Linked DNA regions of Streptomyces venezuelae. The protein of the gene in region 1 interacts with the protein of each later gene in a pairwise test. Links are inferred from orthologs where the notes say so. Each region holds a gene or a part of one and is shown on either strand. Other genes may lie near its edges.

Region 1 (7,062 bases):
CCCTCCTCGCCGCCGAGGCCATCGGGGCGCGCACCCTGGTCGTCGGCGTGACCCGCGACTCGACCGAGGCGTCGATGCGCACCGCGCTGGCCGAGCGCGGCCTCGGCAACCGCCGGGGATCGGCCCTCCGCGCGCGCGTGCAGCGCAATCCGGTGCGCATGGTCACCGGGGAGTCCTCCGCCCTCGTCCGCTCGGCGGACGGCGGCCCCCCGCTGCCGCCCGGGCGCAAAGTGCGGACGTCGGACTCCGGAGTGGGCGGCGCCCCCACCCTGCTCTCCAACGCGGAGACCTTCGCGCAGCTCGCCGTCGCCGCCAGGACGGGCGCCGACCGCTACTGCCGCACCGGCCTGCGCGACGAACCCGGCACCGTCCTGCTGACCCTCTCCGGAGCGGTCGCCCGGCCGATGGTCGTCGAGGTCCCCACCGGCGTGCCTCTCCAGTACGTCCTTCAGCTGGCCGGCGCACCCGCACTCCCCCAGGGCGTGCTGACGGGCGGCTATCACGGCAGGTGGCTCGACGGGATGACGGCACATGACGCCGTCGTCTCCCGCGCCTCCCTGGACGCGTGCGGCGGCGCGCTCGGCGCGGGAGCGATCCTGCCGATCGGCGAGGGCACCTGCCCGCTGGGCGAGTCGCTGCGGGTCGCGCACTGGCTGGCCGCCGAGAGCAGCGGGCAGTGCGGCCCCTGCTATCTCGGGCTGCCCGCGGCGGCCCGTGGCCTCGCCGACGTCCTTCAGGGCGGCGGACCGACCGCTCTGGAGGCGCTGCGCGAGGTGACCCGGGCGGTGAAGCGGCGCGGTGCGTGCAAGCATCCGGACGGCTCGGCCGCCTTCCTGGAGTCGTCGATCTCGGCGTTCACGGACGACCTCGCCGCGCACGTCCTGGGCGGGGGGTGCGGCCGTCCCGTCGAGGGTGTCCTCCCCCTCCAGGAGGACACACCGCCCGCAGAGGCTCCCAGTGGGCGCACGCTGGCCGTCGACTGGACGCTCTGCCAGGGGCACGGACTCTGCGCGGACATCGTCCCCGAGCTGATCCAGTTGGGCCCCGACGGCTTCCCGTCGGTGGCGGAAGCGTCCGTACCGCGCTACTCCGAAGCGCGTGCCACCCGCGCCGTGCGGCGCTGCCCCGCACTCGCCCTGCGCATCGAGGAGGCGCCGAAGGAGGCATCCCCGTCCCGCACGACGCTGCCCGCCGCGCTCCCGCCGCGCCGGAGCCGCCGCGCACTCGGCAGCGGACGGCAGTAGGTCACGGCGCACAGCGGGACACGCTGACGCCGAAGGCACGAAAAAGCGGGCCACCCGATTCGGGTGGCCCGCTCATATCCTGTGGAGCTAAGGAGAATTGAACTCCTGACCTCCTGCATGCCATGCAGGCGCTCTACCAACTGAGCTATAGCCCCTTGCCTGTCCGCCCGGTTTCCCCGGCGGCTCCGCCAACATTACACGGTCATACCCGTGCTCCACCAAATCGTTTCCGGTCTGGGCCGGTGTGGGTGGATACGGGCGATACTGTCAGACTTCGTGACCGTGCTCGCGCTCCCCGCCGCCCGCCGCCGTGTGCCACTGGCCGCCGGGGCCTGCCTGCTCTCCTTCGCGGCCTTCTGGCTCGCCCAGCGTGCCGCCGACGTCTCGATGATCGACCTCATGGTCTACCGGGCCGAGGGCGAGACCGTGCGCGCGGGCGGCGACCTCTACGCGCTGCGCGCCACCGAGGCCCATCTGCCCACCACCTACCCGCCGTTCGCGGCGCTGCTCTTCACGCCGCTGACCCTGCTGGACACGGCGGCCATGCGCACCCTCGCGACGCTGGGCAACCTGGCACTCCTGATCGCCTTCGTGCACCTCTCCTTGCGGATGGTCCACGGCGATCGGCACGCGCGCGTGGAGGGCGCTCTGTGGGCGTCCGCCCTCGTCGTGTGGTGCGAGCCGGTCTGGACGACGCTGCGCTACGGCCAGATCAACCTGCTGCTCGCCGTCCTCGTCCTGTGGGACCTGTCGCGCCGCCCCGGACACCGCTGGGCGGGCGTGGGCATCGGCGTCGCGGCGGCGATCAAGCTCACGCCCGCGCTGTTCGTGGTCCTCCTGCTGCTCACCGGGGCCGCCGAAGCCGCTCGGCGCGGGCCGTGGCGTCCGATCGTGCGGCACGCGTGCGTGGCGGCCGCGTCGTTCGCCGGGGCGACGCTCCTCGCGGCCGCCGTCCTGCCGTACGACTCATGGCGGTTCTGGACCCGGATGGTCTTCGAGGCGGGCCGCGTCGGTCTGGCGGAGGACACCGCGAACCAGTCGCTGCGCGGCGTCCTGGCGCGGCTCCTGCACACCGGAGAGCCCGGCGCCTTCTGGGCCCTGGCGGCCTCCGTGACCGGCGCGCTGGGCCTCGCGGCGGCGGTGGCCGCCGCGTTGCGCGGGGAACGGGCCTGGGCGGTGCTCGCCTGCGCCGCGACGGCGCTCCTGGTGAGTCCGGTGTCGTGGTCGCACCACTGGGTGTGGTGCGTGCCGATGGTGCTGCTCCTGCGGGCGGAGGCCGAGCGACGGGGTGGGCGGGCACGGTGGGCGGGGGTCGGAGCCGTGTACCTGGTCTTCTGCTCGTACGCGCTGTGGTGGGTGCCCCATGGAGCGGGACGGCTCGAACTCGGCCAGAACTATGGCCAGATGACGCTGTCCGCCCTCTACGTAGTGACCGCTTTTACGTTCCTGTGGGTCGCCGTCACGCGGTGGCGAACGAGTAGAACCGCTTGAGGGTGCAGTGCTCGTCGAGGAGCCTGCCGTAGATCGGCTCCCCTTCGAGCTCGCGGTACGTCTCGATGGGGTCGCCTTTTATGATCAGTGCCCGCGCGCATTCCTCGCACCAGTACTGGTACTCCGGGTTGACCGGTTCCATGTCGCGGACGATCGGCGTACCACTGCCGCACCAATCGCATTTCCGCCGGTGTGCACCCATTGATCAGCTCCAGCTGTGGCCGCAGGCGGTGCACACGTACGAGACTCCGCCGTTGTCACCGAGTACTTGGGCGACGTGGGACGAGCCGCAGGAAGGGCAGCCGAGGAGCGTGCGGAGCGCGGACCGTTCTCGTACCGCCGCCGCTTCGGAGGGGTGGTCGACCTCTCCGAAGATGCTCGCAGGCATCGCTCTCTCCCTCCCGTCGGGCTGCGTCCCCTTCCGGCCGTCCGATTCTGCCACGGTCTGCGCGACCCGGGGTGAAGAGGTCGTGGCGGAGCACACAGAAAAATCCCGCCCCCTGATGGGGACGGGATTTCCGGACTGTGGAGCTAAGGAGAATTGAACTCCTGACCTCCTGCATGCCATGCAGGCGCTCTACCAACTGAGCTATAGCCCCTTGCGTTCTTCCCGCTCGGCGGGCGAACAAGAAGAACTTTAGCCTGCGACCAGCCGGAATGTGAAATCCGGGTCCGGGCGCCCGCCGGGAGGCTCAGTCGTCGTCGCCGAGCACCGGTTCCGGCAGCGTGCCGGCGTTGTGCTCGAGGAGGCGCCAGCCCCGCGCGCCACGGCCGAGGACCGACCAGCAGCAGTTGGTGAGGCCGCCGAGCCCCTCCCAGTGGTGCGGTTCGAGACCGAGGAGACGACCGATCGTCGTACGGATCGTGCCGCCGTGGCTGACCACCACCAGCGTGCCGTCCTCGGGCAGCTTCTCGGCGTGGCGCAGGACGACGGGGGCGGCCCGGTCGGCGACCTCGGTCTCCAGCTCGCCGCCGCCGCGGCGGACCGCCTCGCCGCGCTTCCACGCGGCGTACTGGTCGCCGAAGCGGGCGATGATCTCGTCGTGCGTCAGCCCCTGCCACTCGCCGGCATACGTCTCGCGGAGCGCCTCCTCGTGCGTGACGGGGAGGCCGGTGATCGCGGAGAGCTCACCGGCCGTGGCCGCGGCGCGCTTGAGGTCGGAGGCGACGATGGCGTCCGGCTTCAGGGAGGCGAGCAGCCGGGCGGCGCGCTTGGCCTGGGCCACGCCCGTCTCGGTCAGCTCGATGTCCGTGGAGCCCTGGAAGCGGCGCTCCAGGTTCCACGCCGTCTGGCCGTGCCGCCACAGGATGAGCCGCGGGCCGCGGTGGGTCACCGAAGCTCACCGTCCAGGTCGGCCTCCTCCGCGGCCTGCTGCTCGGCGTGCTCGGCGGCCTTGCCGCGGGTCGCCTTGGCCTCCTCCGGCAGGTCGATCTCGGGGCAGTCCTTCCAGAGGCGCTCGAGCGCGTAGAAGACGCGCTCCTCGCTGTGCTGGACGTGCACCACGATGTCCACGTAGTCGAGGAGGATCCAGCGGGCGTCGCGGTCGCCCTCGCGGCGGACCGGCTTGGCGCCGAGCTGCTTGTTCAGCTGCTCCTCGATCTCGTCCACGATCGACTTGACCTGGCGGTCGTTGGGCGCGGAGGCGAGCAGGAAGGCGTCGGTGATCGACAGCACGTCGCTGACGTCGTACGCGATGATGTCGTGCGCGAGCTTGTCGGCAGCCGCCTGGGCGGCGACGGTGATGAGCTCGGTGGAGCGTTCCGTGGCGGTCACTAGTGAGCTTTCCTTCGGCTGGTGGATACACCCCAAGGGTCTCACGGACCGCCGACAGCGCCCCAGACGATTACGTCACCGCTCCGGCGCGGGCCGCCCCGCGGGGCCCGCGCCGACCGCTCTCACCTGGTCCTGTAGTCCTGTCCGAGCACCACGGAGACGTCGGCGTTGGCCGCCGTGCTCCCCTTGCGGACCGCGCTCGCCGGCAGGCCGAGGGTCTTGGCGACCTCGGTGGCCTGCTCCTTCTTGGCCGCGTCGGCGTAGGTGACCTGCGAGGCGGGCTGGGCGGCCGGGCCCGCGCCGCCGTCGATGAAGGTGTAGCCGCCGTTGACCAGGGAGACCCGGGCGTCCTGGGCGGCGCCCTTCTTCCCGGAGGCGTTCTTCACGCCGACCCGCACGGCCGCGTCCTTCTCCGGGCTCTTCACCGCGCCGCCGAGGACGTCCTTGACCACGGCCTCTCCGGCGCCGTCGGTCAGCGTGCCGCCCTGGCCCACCGGCAGCAGCGTCGTCTTGTAGTCGCCGCCCTTCGCACGGTCGGCGAGCTTGGCGAGGAAAGCGCCGAGGTCCTTGTCCTCCAGCGACGGGTCGAGGATCTGGGCGAGCGACTGCACGGTGGTCGTGGCCGCCTGCGGGTCCGACGACAGCTTGCGCAGGACGCCCTGCATGACCGCTCCGAAGCGCTGGAGCTGGTCGGCCTCCTGCTCGCCGGACGCCCGGTACGTGGCGTACGCGACGGCCATCCGGCCGCTCAGGGTCTGCTGCTCGCCCTTCTTGACGAGGGGCGCCTCGCCCTTCTTCTTGGCCTTGGGGTCGGGCACGTCGGCGTTCGTGTCGATGTCGATGTTGCCGACGAGCTCGACGAGGTTCTCCAGGTACGGGGTGTCGAGGCGCCAGGTGCCCTCGACCTGGGTGCCGAGCACCGTGTCGATCGCCTCGCGGGTGCCGGTCGAGCCGTCGTCGTCGACGGACTTGCCGAGCGTGGTCGGCGTCCCGTCGTCGTCCGAGACGGCGAGGGTGTTGGGCAGCAGGACGGTGGCGCCCCGCTCCGTGGTGGCGTTGTTCACCAGGAGTGCGGTGGAGGTGCCGTCACCCTTCGTGTTGTGCAGGTGCAGGACGATCACGTCGCGCTTCTGCGGCCCCGAGGCGGCGGCCGCGCCATCGTCGCCGCCGGACTGGCCCGGGAGCTTGCCGGCGAACCACAGGTAGCCGACGCCGCCGGCGATCACCAGGGCGAGGACCACGACGAGCGCGACGACCCGGGAACGCCCGCGCCGCTTGGCCTCCTCGCGCCGCTCGGTGCGGCTCTCGGTGAACTTCAGCCAGTCGATGACGTCTTCGGATTCCTCGTCCGGCTCCTCGATGAACGAGAACTGCTCGGTCTTGTACTCACCGGGCTGCTCGCGGCGGGGCGGGGGCGCGGGTGCGGGTGCGGCCTCCGGTGCCGGCGGCTCGGGCTGCTGCTGCGGGATCCAGGCGGTGTCCTGGGGCGCGGCCGTCCCGTAGGGGCTCTCGGTGGTGTCGTACGAGGTTCCGGCCCCGCCGTACGCGTCGTACCCCTGCTGCCCCTGCTGCCCACCCGTGTAGGGGTCGTACCCGTAGCCCTGGGACTGCTGAGGCGGCTGCGACTGGTGGGGCACCTGCGGCTGCTGGACCTGCTGAACCTGTTGGGCCTGCGGAACCTGCTGGTACACCGGCCGCCCGTACTCGTCGTACCCGACGACCTGGTACTGGTCGGCCGCGTACTCACCCGCGTACTCGCCCGCATACGGATCACTGCCCGCATAAGGGTCGTACTGTCGGTCGTTCACCGGTGCCCCTCTCGGCTCATTCGCCGCGGTACAGCTCACGCTTGTCGATATAACGCACCACACCGTCGGGCACCAGGTACCAGACCGGATCGCCCTTGGCGACGCGCGCGCGGCAGTCCGTGGACGAGATGGCCAGGGCGGGCACCTCCACCAGGGAGACACCGCCCTTGGGCAGGCCGGGGTCGGCCAGCGTGTGGCCGGGCCGGGTGACCCCGATGAAGTGCGCGAGGGAGAACAGCTCTTCCGTGTCCCGCCAGGTGAGGATCTGGCCGAGGGCGTCGGCACCCGTGATGAAGAAGAGGTCCGTGTCGGGATTGAGGGCACGCAGATCGCGCAGCGTGTCCGTGGTGTACGTGGCCCCGCCGCGGTCGATGTCGATGCGGCTGACCGAGAACTGCGGGTTCTCCGCGGTCGCGATGACCGTCATCAGATAGCGGTCCTCGGCGGGCGAGACCTGTTTGGCGCTCTTCTGCCACGGCTGGCCCGTCGGCACGAACACCACCTCGTCGAGGTGGAATTGCGCGGCGACCTCACTGGCCGCCACGAGGTGTCCGTGGTGGATCGGATCAAACGTTCCGCCCATGACGCCGAGGCGGCGCTTGCCGTTGCTCACCGGACCGGTCTCCGGACCGGTAGGCATGTCCTGCTCTCCCATGCGTGCAGACCCTACCGGCCCGGCGGACGGGCTCTGTTTCAGCGGTCCCGGTTGAAGCGGGTGGTGATCCACAGGAGCAGCAGGAGGACG
Region 2 (7,217 bases), 1.8 Mb from region 1 along the record:
GCCAGGCCGGTCTCCAGAAGCGGCCCCGCGGCCACCAGCGTGCCCCGCAGGAACGCGCTGAGCTCGGCGCGCAGTTCGGGCGTGGCCGCGCCGTCCACGCGTGACGCGAGCCGGACGCCGAAGCCGTCGGCGTCGCGCTGCCCGAGCAGCACCTGGGCCGTGCCCGCCGCGCCCCGGATCAGCGGGGTGCCCGCCGCGTCGAGGCGGGCCAGCGCGGCCGCGAGCCGCAGTCCGCCGCCCTCGTCGGCCGCGCGGACGGCGAGGTCCACCAGCGCGCGGGCGTCCGCCACTTCGTCGGAACCGGCGAGTCCGTCCAGAGCCCGCACCCCCGCCGCGCCCAACTCCTCACGCACGGCGGCGACCTCGGCGGCCCGCCACCCTTCGGGCAGACCCGGCATCTGGCCCGTCTCGATACGGTTCAACAGGTCCAGCCCCGCGAGCAACTCCGGAAGCGTGCCGGAAGCGGGCAGCAACTCGGCCGTCTCCGCGAGCCGTTCGGCCGTGAGTCCGGGCAGAGCGCAGTGCGCGGCGTCCGCGAGGCCGGAGAGGACCTGTGCCGCGGTCGGCCCGCCGTGCCGCACGTCCGCCGCGTGGCGCAGGCGCAACATGCCCGCCGACGCCTGTTCGAGGGTCACGCCGTGGACGCCCGCGACATCCAGCATCGCCGCCACCGACGGCGTCCACCCCACCGTCCAGCGCGTGGTGAGCGCGGCCGCCTCACCGATCTGGGCGACCTCGCCCTCCTCCCCGTACGGGACACGACAGACCGCCAGGCGCCGCAGGAACACGTCGCGCCGCAGGTCCCGCTCGGAGCGGTGCGGATCGAGGCGCAGCTCGCGGCGCGCGGGCGCCTCGGGCGTCGGCAGCGAGAGCGTGGCGAGGTCCGCTTCCACGGCGGGCCCGAGCCCCGACCGGGGTGTGCCCGGGGCGAGCCGTCCCCGGCGCTCTCCGACGAGCACCTTCTCCATGGCGGCGGCGACGACCCGCCCCCGGCCGAGCAGCTGCCCCTGCGTGAGAACGGTTTGCACGGCCTCGACGAGCTCCCCGCGACCGGCCGCGGGCAACCCGCGCAGCGCCGCCAAGTCTCGCGCCATCCGCACCACTTCACGCGCGTCCGCGGGACCGCTGGGGTGCCCGGCGGTACGGACCGCCGCACAGACGCGTACGGCGGTGACCAGCAACAGCTCGTCCAGCCGCCCGCCCTCACCACCCGCCAGGAACACTCCGCGCTGCCACTCCGGATCCCGGATCCCGGCCGGATACCCGGACCGCTCGTCCAGCAACGGATAGGCATACGGCACGAGGGAGGTGACCACGTCTCCCCCCGCGGACCCGCCCACGGGCTCGGTCACCCCTGTACCGAGCCGTCCCGCACCCGGCGCCAGCGCCCCCGCATGAAACGCCCCCACCACGGCCGCGGCCCGACCGCCCGTGTGCTCGGCCAGGCGGCGCCGCATATGGGCCTCCCGCGCCAGGTCGTACGCCGACACCTCGCCCTCGTCCCTGCGCAGAGCCCAGCCCACCAACAGCGCGGCCCTCCGCAGCGCCTCCGCCGCGGCGCCCGGCGCGGCCGTCTCGACGAGACGGTCCCACAGGTCGTCCTCCGGGCGCAGTCCGGCCCGCGCCCGGAGCGCGGCCACCAGACGGCCCCGGCCGGAGTCACCGACCTCGACGACCGACGCCGCCGACGCCGGTACCGCCTCCGACGCCCTCTCCGCCGAATCCCGGCACGCCAGCGGCAGGTCGAACGGCACCACCGGCACCTTCGCCTCCCGCGCCCACCGGATCGCCGCCAGCTCCGGCGAGAACTCCGCGAACGGCAGGAACACGAGCCTGCCCGCGCCAGCACCCGCACCGGTGGAGCCCGCCAGCGCGACGGGCGGCACCGTTTCCGGGTCCCCCAGGTGATCGAGCCAGGGTGCGAACTCCTCCGGCAGCTCCACGAACAGCACATCGGGCGCCGCTGCCGCCAGCATCCGGGGCAGGGCGGCGGCGAGCGCGGGGGAGTGGTGCCGCACACCGATCAAGTACGGGTCACGACACCCGGCCAGCTCCTCGACCACCACCTCCGGCGACGGCTCCGGCCCAAGATCCCGACGCCCAGCTACAGCCACATCCGCCGCTACAACCGCCGCCGCACCCCCAGCCGCACCCCCACCCTCACCCTCACCCTCACCCAAGATCATCACGCAGCTCCCACAGCGTCCGCCACAGCCCCGCGCCGTCCTCCGCGCGCCGCCGCACCGGACCGTCCCAGTAGCCGAGCAGCCGCGCGTGGTCGGCCGGGTCGTCCTTGCGGACGGTGCCGAGGAGGTGGCCCGGCAGCGTACGGACGACATCCCGCCCGTCGCCCAGATACGCCGCCCCGATCCCCATGGACGTGGCGACCTGCACCGCCTCCGCCGTCGACATGACCGTCGAGGGCCGCTCGACCTCCCAGCCCTCGGCGCTGCGCCCGGAGCGCAGGTCACGGAACGCGGTGACCAGCGCCTCCAGGACCGTGTCGTCGACGGAGAACGCGGCGCCGGAGCGGGCCAGCGCCGCCGTGGCCTGGCTGCGCACCAGCTCGGTCTCGGCGGCGAGGTCGCCGATCGGGCCGACCGTCTCGAAGTTGAAGCGCCGCTTGAGGGCCGCGGACATCTCGGAGACGCCCCGGTCCCGCAGGTTGGCCGTGGCGATGAGGGTGAAGCCGGGCACGGCGTGCACCGTGCCGTCGTCGCCGTCGAGACCCGCCAGTTCCGGTACGGAGACACGGCGTTCGGAGAGCAGGGACACCAGGGAGTCCTGCACCTCGGGCAGGCAGCGGGTCACCTCCTCGACCCGCGCCACCGCGCCGCGCGCCATCGCCGTGAGCACCGGCGAGGGCACGAGGGCCTCCCGGCTCGGGCCCTTGGCGAGCAGCATCGCGTAGTTCCAGCCGTACCGCAGCTGGTCCTCCGTGGTGCCTGCGGTGCCCTGCACGGTGAGCGCGCTGGTGCCGCACACGGCGGCGGCGAGCAGTTCGGACAGCATCGACTTGGCGGTGCCCGGCTCGCCGACGAGCAGCAGTCCGCGCTCGCCCGCGAGCGTCACCACACAGCGCTCCACCAGCTGCCGCTCGCCCACGAACTTCCCGGAGACGACGAGGCGTCGGCCCGCCCCGTCGACCAGCTCCTCGCCGCTCGAACCGCAGACGAAGAGCACCACCGCGCGGGGCGTCAGACGCCAGCCGGGCGGGCGCGGCCCGTCGTCGTACGCCGCGAGGAACGCCAGCTCCTCCGCGTACCGGTCCTCGGGCAGCTCCATCTGCCGCCCGACCGTGGGCTCCTGATCCTGCCGGTTCATCGCCTGCCTCCCCTGCGGCCGCCCCGCGTCTCGAACTCCTCGTAGCCGGGCACGTCCCCGTCGACCACCCGCTGCCACGCCCGTGCGTACAGCTCGGGCACCGGGCACCCGGGCACCTCGAACCGGAAGCCCGGCTCCGGGAGCAGCGGCTTCTTCCAGCTCTCCACGGGCAGCAGGGGCGCGCTGCGGTCGTGCCAGCCGCCGGGCAGGAAAAGCGTGCGCCCCGCCCGGGACCGCTTGGCCTCCACCACCAGGTCGGTGGCGGCGAGTTCCGCTCTGGCCTTCTTCAGACGGGCGGGCTTCCAGCCGGTCCAGGCCGCCTGGCGGCGGTCCGTCGGGTCGGGAAGCGCGAGGACCATCAGGTAGAGCACGGCCGCGTCCTCGGAGAGTTCGAGGCGGCGGGCCGCCTCGGGCACCAGGTCGGGTGCGCCGACCAGTGGGTTCTGCGGTGCGCCCGCGGGCCCGTCGGCGGCGAGCAGCGTGGCGAACTCGTCGCTGATCAGGGTCCGCAGCGCCTTCAGCGCGTCGCTGTTGTCGGCGAGGCCGATGAGGAGCGTCAGTGCCGGGTGGTCCGGACCGCCCTCGGCGCTCGCGCCCGGCAGCAACGCCGACGGGCGCACCCACACGGCGTCCCAGTCGTTGCGGTGCTGCATCGGGGCGAGGACCAGCGCGGGGCCCGCGGCCACGAGCCCGAGGCCGTCCTCGCCGCCGCGCGGCGGCAGCCCGTACGCCTCCCGTACGTGTCCGCCGGTGACCTTGCCGTCCGTGCCCCAGCTCACCCGCAGGTCGAGCAGCAGGCCCGGGTCGGCGAGCCGTTCGCGGAGGAGGCGCAGCGTCTCGGGCAGCACCGGGCGCAGAGGGTCGCCGTACGGCAGGCGGTAGGCCAGCCAGCGCAGCATGTCCACGTACGGGACGAGATCGCGCCCTTCGAGGAGGGCTTCCGGGTCCTTCGGGCGCAGTCCGTCGCCGAGCGTCTGCTCGGTACGCCCGGTGAGTTCGGGCCGCGCCTCGGGGTTGAGGACGTGGTCGAGGATGGGACCCGGGCCGATCTCGGCGACCACCTGGGCGACCAGTTCGGGTGGGGCGACGCGGTGCCTGCCGCGGACCGCCAGCCACAGCTCGCTGGTGGCGTCCAGTGCGCAGCCGGTCGTCCAGAGGGTGTTGACGCCGTTCGGGGCGGCGGGCAGCAGGGATGCCGTGAACTCCTGGCGCTGGGGGAGGGGCAGATCCTGCAGCGCCCCGCGCGCGGCCTTCGCCTCCGCACTCTTGGCGCCGAGCGGCTTCAGGAACTCGGCGGGGAGCAGCCCGTCCCTGCCGAACCTCCCCAGACCGGGCATGCCGAGCAGCAGCAGCGCCCCGGTGATCGGCCCGACGCCGATGCGCTCGGCGAGTTCCGTCGCCTGCTCCGGCCGGTAGGGCAGCGGCCCCCGCTCCCGCAGGAGCGCGAGCAGCCGCCGCAGCGAGGGCGCCCGGCGCGGGTCGTCCGGCTCGCCGTACACCTCGGCAGAGGTGAGGGCGAAGCCTTCCCACGCGCCGAAGGCGCCGGACGGGTCGTACTCGATGCCGTTCCAGAACGCGTCGTCCCCCTCCACGCGCTGGCACGACACGATCAGCATGCGCCGCGCCCCCGCGGTGAGGACCTCGCCGACACGCTCCGGCCGGGCCTTGTACGACGTCTTGAGCCGCACCGCCCGCAGCCGCCCGCGCGGATCGACGAGGACCGAGTCGTCATCGGCCCGCACCGCGAGGACGGCGTCGAGGAATTCGAGGAGGGCCGCGCGGTGTGCGTCCTCCGTCGTCGGCGCGGCGGCCCGCACGGCGAGCGCCGCCATACCGGGCCCGGCGAGCGTCAGCCAGGCCACGCCGCTGCTGCCGAGACCCGCCTTGCCGTCCGGCGCCTTGGGGCCCAACACGCGGCGCAGCGCGGCGAGTTGCTCCATGGCGGAGGTGGCCTGCTCGGACCTGCCGTAGTAGTGGTACGACCCGGAGAAGTGCTGCGTGCCCGTCAGGCCCACCGTGGCTTCGCGCAGCACACTGTCGAGGGCGTGCCGCACGGTGGGCGCGGTGTCCTGTCCGGCCTCCCTCTGCCGGTGCGCCCGCTCGGCGAGCGTGGCGATCCGCTTGGCGCAGCGTGCGGTCTCCTCGACGAGCCCGGCCACGCCCAGCGCGAGCGCTTCGTCGGTGACGGCGGGCAGCAGTCGCGCGACGGCCTCGGCGGGGCTCTCGCCGCCGCGGACGGCGGCCAGGAGCGCGGCGGCATCGGTGTCGGTCACCGCGCGGAGCGCCGCGGAGCCCCGCTCGTCACGAGGCCGCAGCGCGTGCCAGTACCAGAGGGGCGGCAGGACACGGGTGCCCGCCGCGTGGGCGCTGCCCCGGTCGCCGATCTGCACGCGGGCGACGGCCACGCCGTCCGCGTCCCGCAGTTCGACCACCGACTCGTTCCAGCCGAGCTGGACCGGGTGGAGCACGGCGCCGGCGGGCAGCCGCAGGGGAGCGGTCGGGCGGCCGGCGTCCGTCGCCGGGCCCGAGGTGCCGTCGACGGAACACGCCCTGCGTGTCCCCGACTTCTCGTCGTACGCCACCCACCAGCCGAGCAGCCCGTCCTTGCTGCCGAACGGGGAGCTCTCCAGGCCCGGCTCGACGGGCAGCAGCCTGCAGTGCTTCTCCTCCAGGCGCACGCCCGCCGCCGCCCCGGCGAGCGCGGAGTCGAAGAACGCGGGCACCGAGGCCCGGCCCCGGCGGGCGCCCGCCGGGTCGTACTCGTACCAGCGGTCCTCGTGCAGCACCCAGGACGACACACCGTCCGAGGCGACCTCGCGGCGCTGCTCGGCGAAGGAGGTGTCCCCGGGGTGCACGGGACGCGCGCCGTACCACCGGCTGCCGTCCGGGAGCGGCAGCGAGACCGTACCCGCTCCGTACCACCCGTCCTGGAGGCCGCTCGGCTTGAACACGTCCGCGGGGCTGCCGGACCACACGGCCCGCCGCTCGCCGCCGTGCCCCGACGCGATCAGCCACTGCCCGTCGACGAAACGCACCGTCGGTTCGCCGTACCCCGAGGACTTCGACGGCAGGCTCAACGTGCGCTGGTCCAGGACGCCTTCGGCGCCGACGAGTGCTACCTGCGTGCCGACCCGGACGATGAGCCCGGGCCACGCGTCCGCGCACTTGTACCACTGGCCGTCGAGGTGAGGATGGTGCCGGCCCGCCGCCATCGTGTTGACGTCGCCGAGCGTGCCGAGCGCCTCCTCCAGAGCAGGCCAGCCCAGCTCGTCGAAGATGCCCGACCGGAGCGAACGCGCGAGGACCGGCGCCGGGTCGAAGGTGACGATCCGCTCGACCGCTTCGGGCGCGGTGGCCAGCACGGCCGGCTTCGAGAACCGCGAGACGTTCCGCAGCAGCGCGTCCAGGCCCGGCAGTCCGATGGGCCGGGCGAGGTCCTCGGCGCGGTGTGCGAGCCAGTCCGCGAGGACCGTGCGCAGCGCCGGATGCTCCGCGACCCGCTCAAGGCGTGCGGAGGGCCCGGAGGCGGGGCCGTCGGCGGTCGAGAGGTTCTCCACGCCCTCCCGCAGCAGCGGTGCGAACCGGGCGTCCGAGGTGAGCGCCACCAGATCCCTGGCGCCCGCGCCGTCGTCCTGCAGCCAGTGCCGCAGCTCCAGGCCGCTCGCCTCGCCGGGCGGGTCGGCGACCGGCACCCCGGCCGCGAGCGCGGCGTCGAGGAGATCCAGGTCCGTCTCGCACCGCCAGCCGCGGTCGACGACGAGCCGCACCGGGGTGCCGTCCGCGATCAGCCGGGGCGCGAGCCGCTCCACCAGGGCCAGTTCGGCAGGGAGCCGGTTCGACGTGCGCCAGCCGCGCTGCCGGTGCCGCGCCCACGCGCCCAGCCACTCGGCGGC

The links.
Region 2: the proteins of rsfS (region 1) and DEJ48_RS34195 interact in binary tests that used the Escherichia coli proteins (3 or more experiments, as listed by UniProt). The link is inferred for Streptomyces venezuelae from one-to-one orthologs.

Annotation. Positions count from the first base shown.
Region 1 is NZ_CP029192.1:5,963,749-5,970,810, reverse strand. Bases 2,788-5,632 are described here. They hold rsfS (ribosome silencing factor), read right to left. Parts: upstream 4,510-5,632; coding sequence 4,066-4,509; downstream 2,788-4,065. Other genes in these bases: DEJ48_RS26120 (LCP family protein), read right to left, coding at 4,632-5,632; DEJ48_RS26130 (histidine phosphatase family protein), read right to left, coding at 3,428-4,069; DEJ48_RS26140 (IS1 family transposase), read right to left, coding at 2,941-3,123; DEJ48_RS26145 (hypothetical protein), read right to left, coding at 2,788-2,937. Outside these bases: DEJ48_RS26160 (ferredoxin), read left to right, coding at 1-1,244; DEJ48_RS26150 (glycosyltransferase 87 family protein), read left to right, coding at 1,521-2,735; more of DEJ48_RS26145, read right to left, coding at 2,704-2,787; more of DEJ48_RS26120, read right to left, coding at 5,633-6,317; nadD (nicotinate-nucleotide adenylyltransferase), read right to left, coding at 6,334-6,972; DEJ48_RS26110 (hypothetical protein), read right to left, coding at 7,011-7,062. UniProt on the Escherichia coli protein: Functions as a ribosomal silencing factor. Interacts with ribosomal protein uL14 (rplN), blocking formation of intersubunit bridge B8.
Region 2 is NZ_CP029192.1:7,736,262-7,743,478, forward strand. What follows is about bases 1,249-4,248. They hold DEJ48_RS34195 (ATP-binding protein), read right to left. Parts: upstream 3,325-4,248; coding sequence 2,173-3,324; downstream 1,249-2,172. Other genes in these bases: DEJ48_RS34190 (DUF5682 family protein), read right to left, coding at 1,249-2,066; DEJ48_RS34200 (hypothetical protein), read right to left, coding at 3,321-4,248. In the rest of the region: more of DEJ48_RS34190, read right to left, coding at 1-1,248; more of DEJ48_RS34200, read right to left, coding at 4,249-7,217.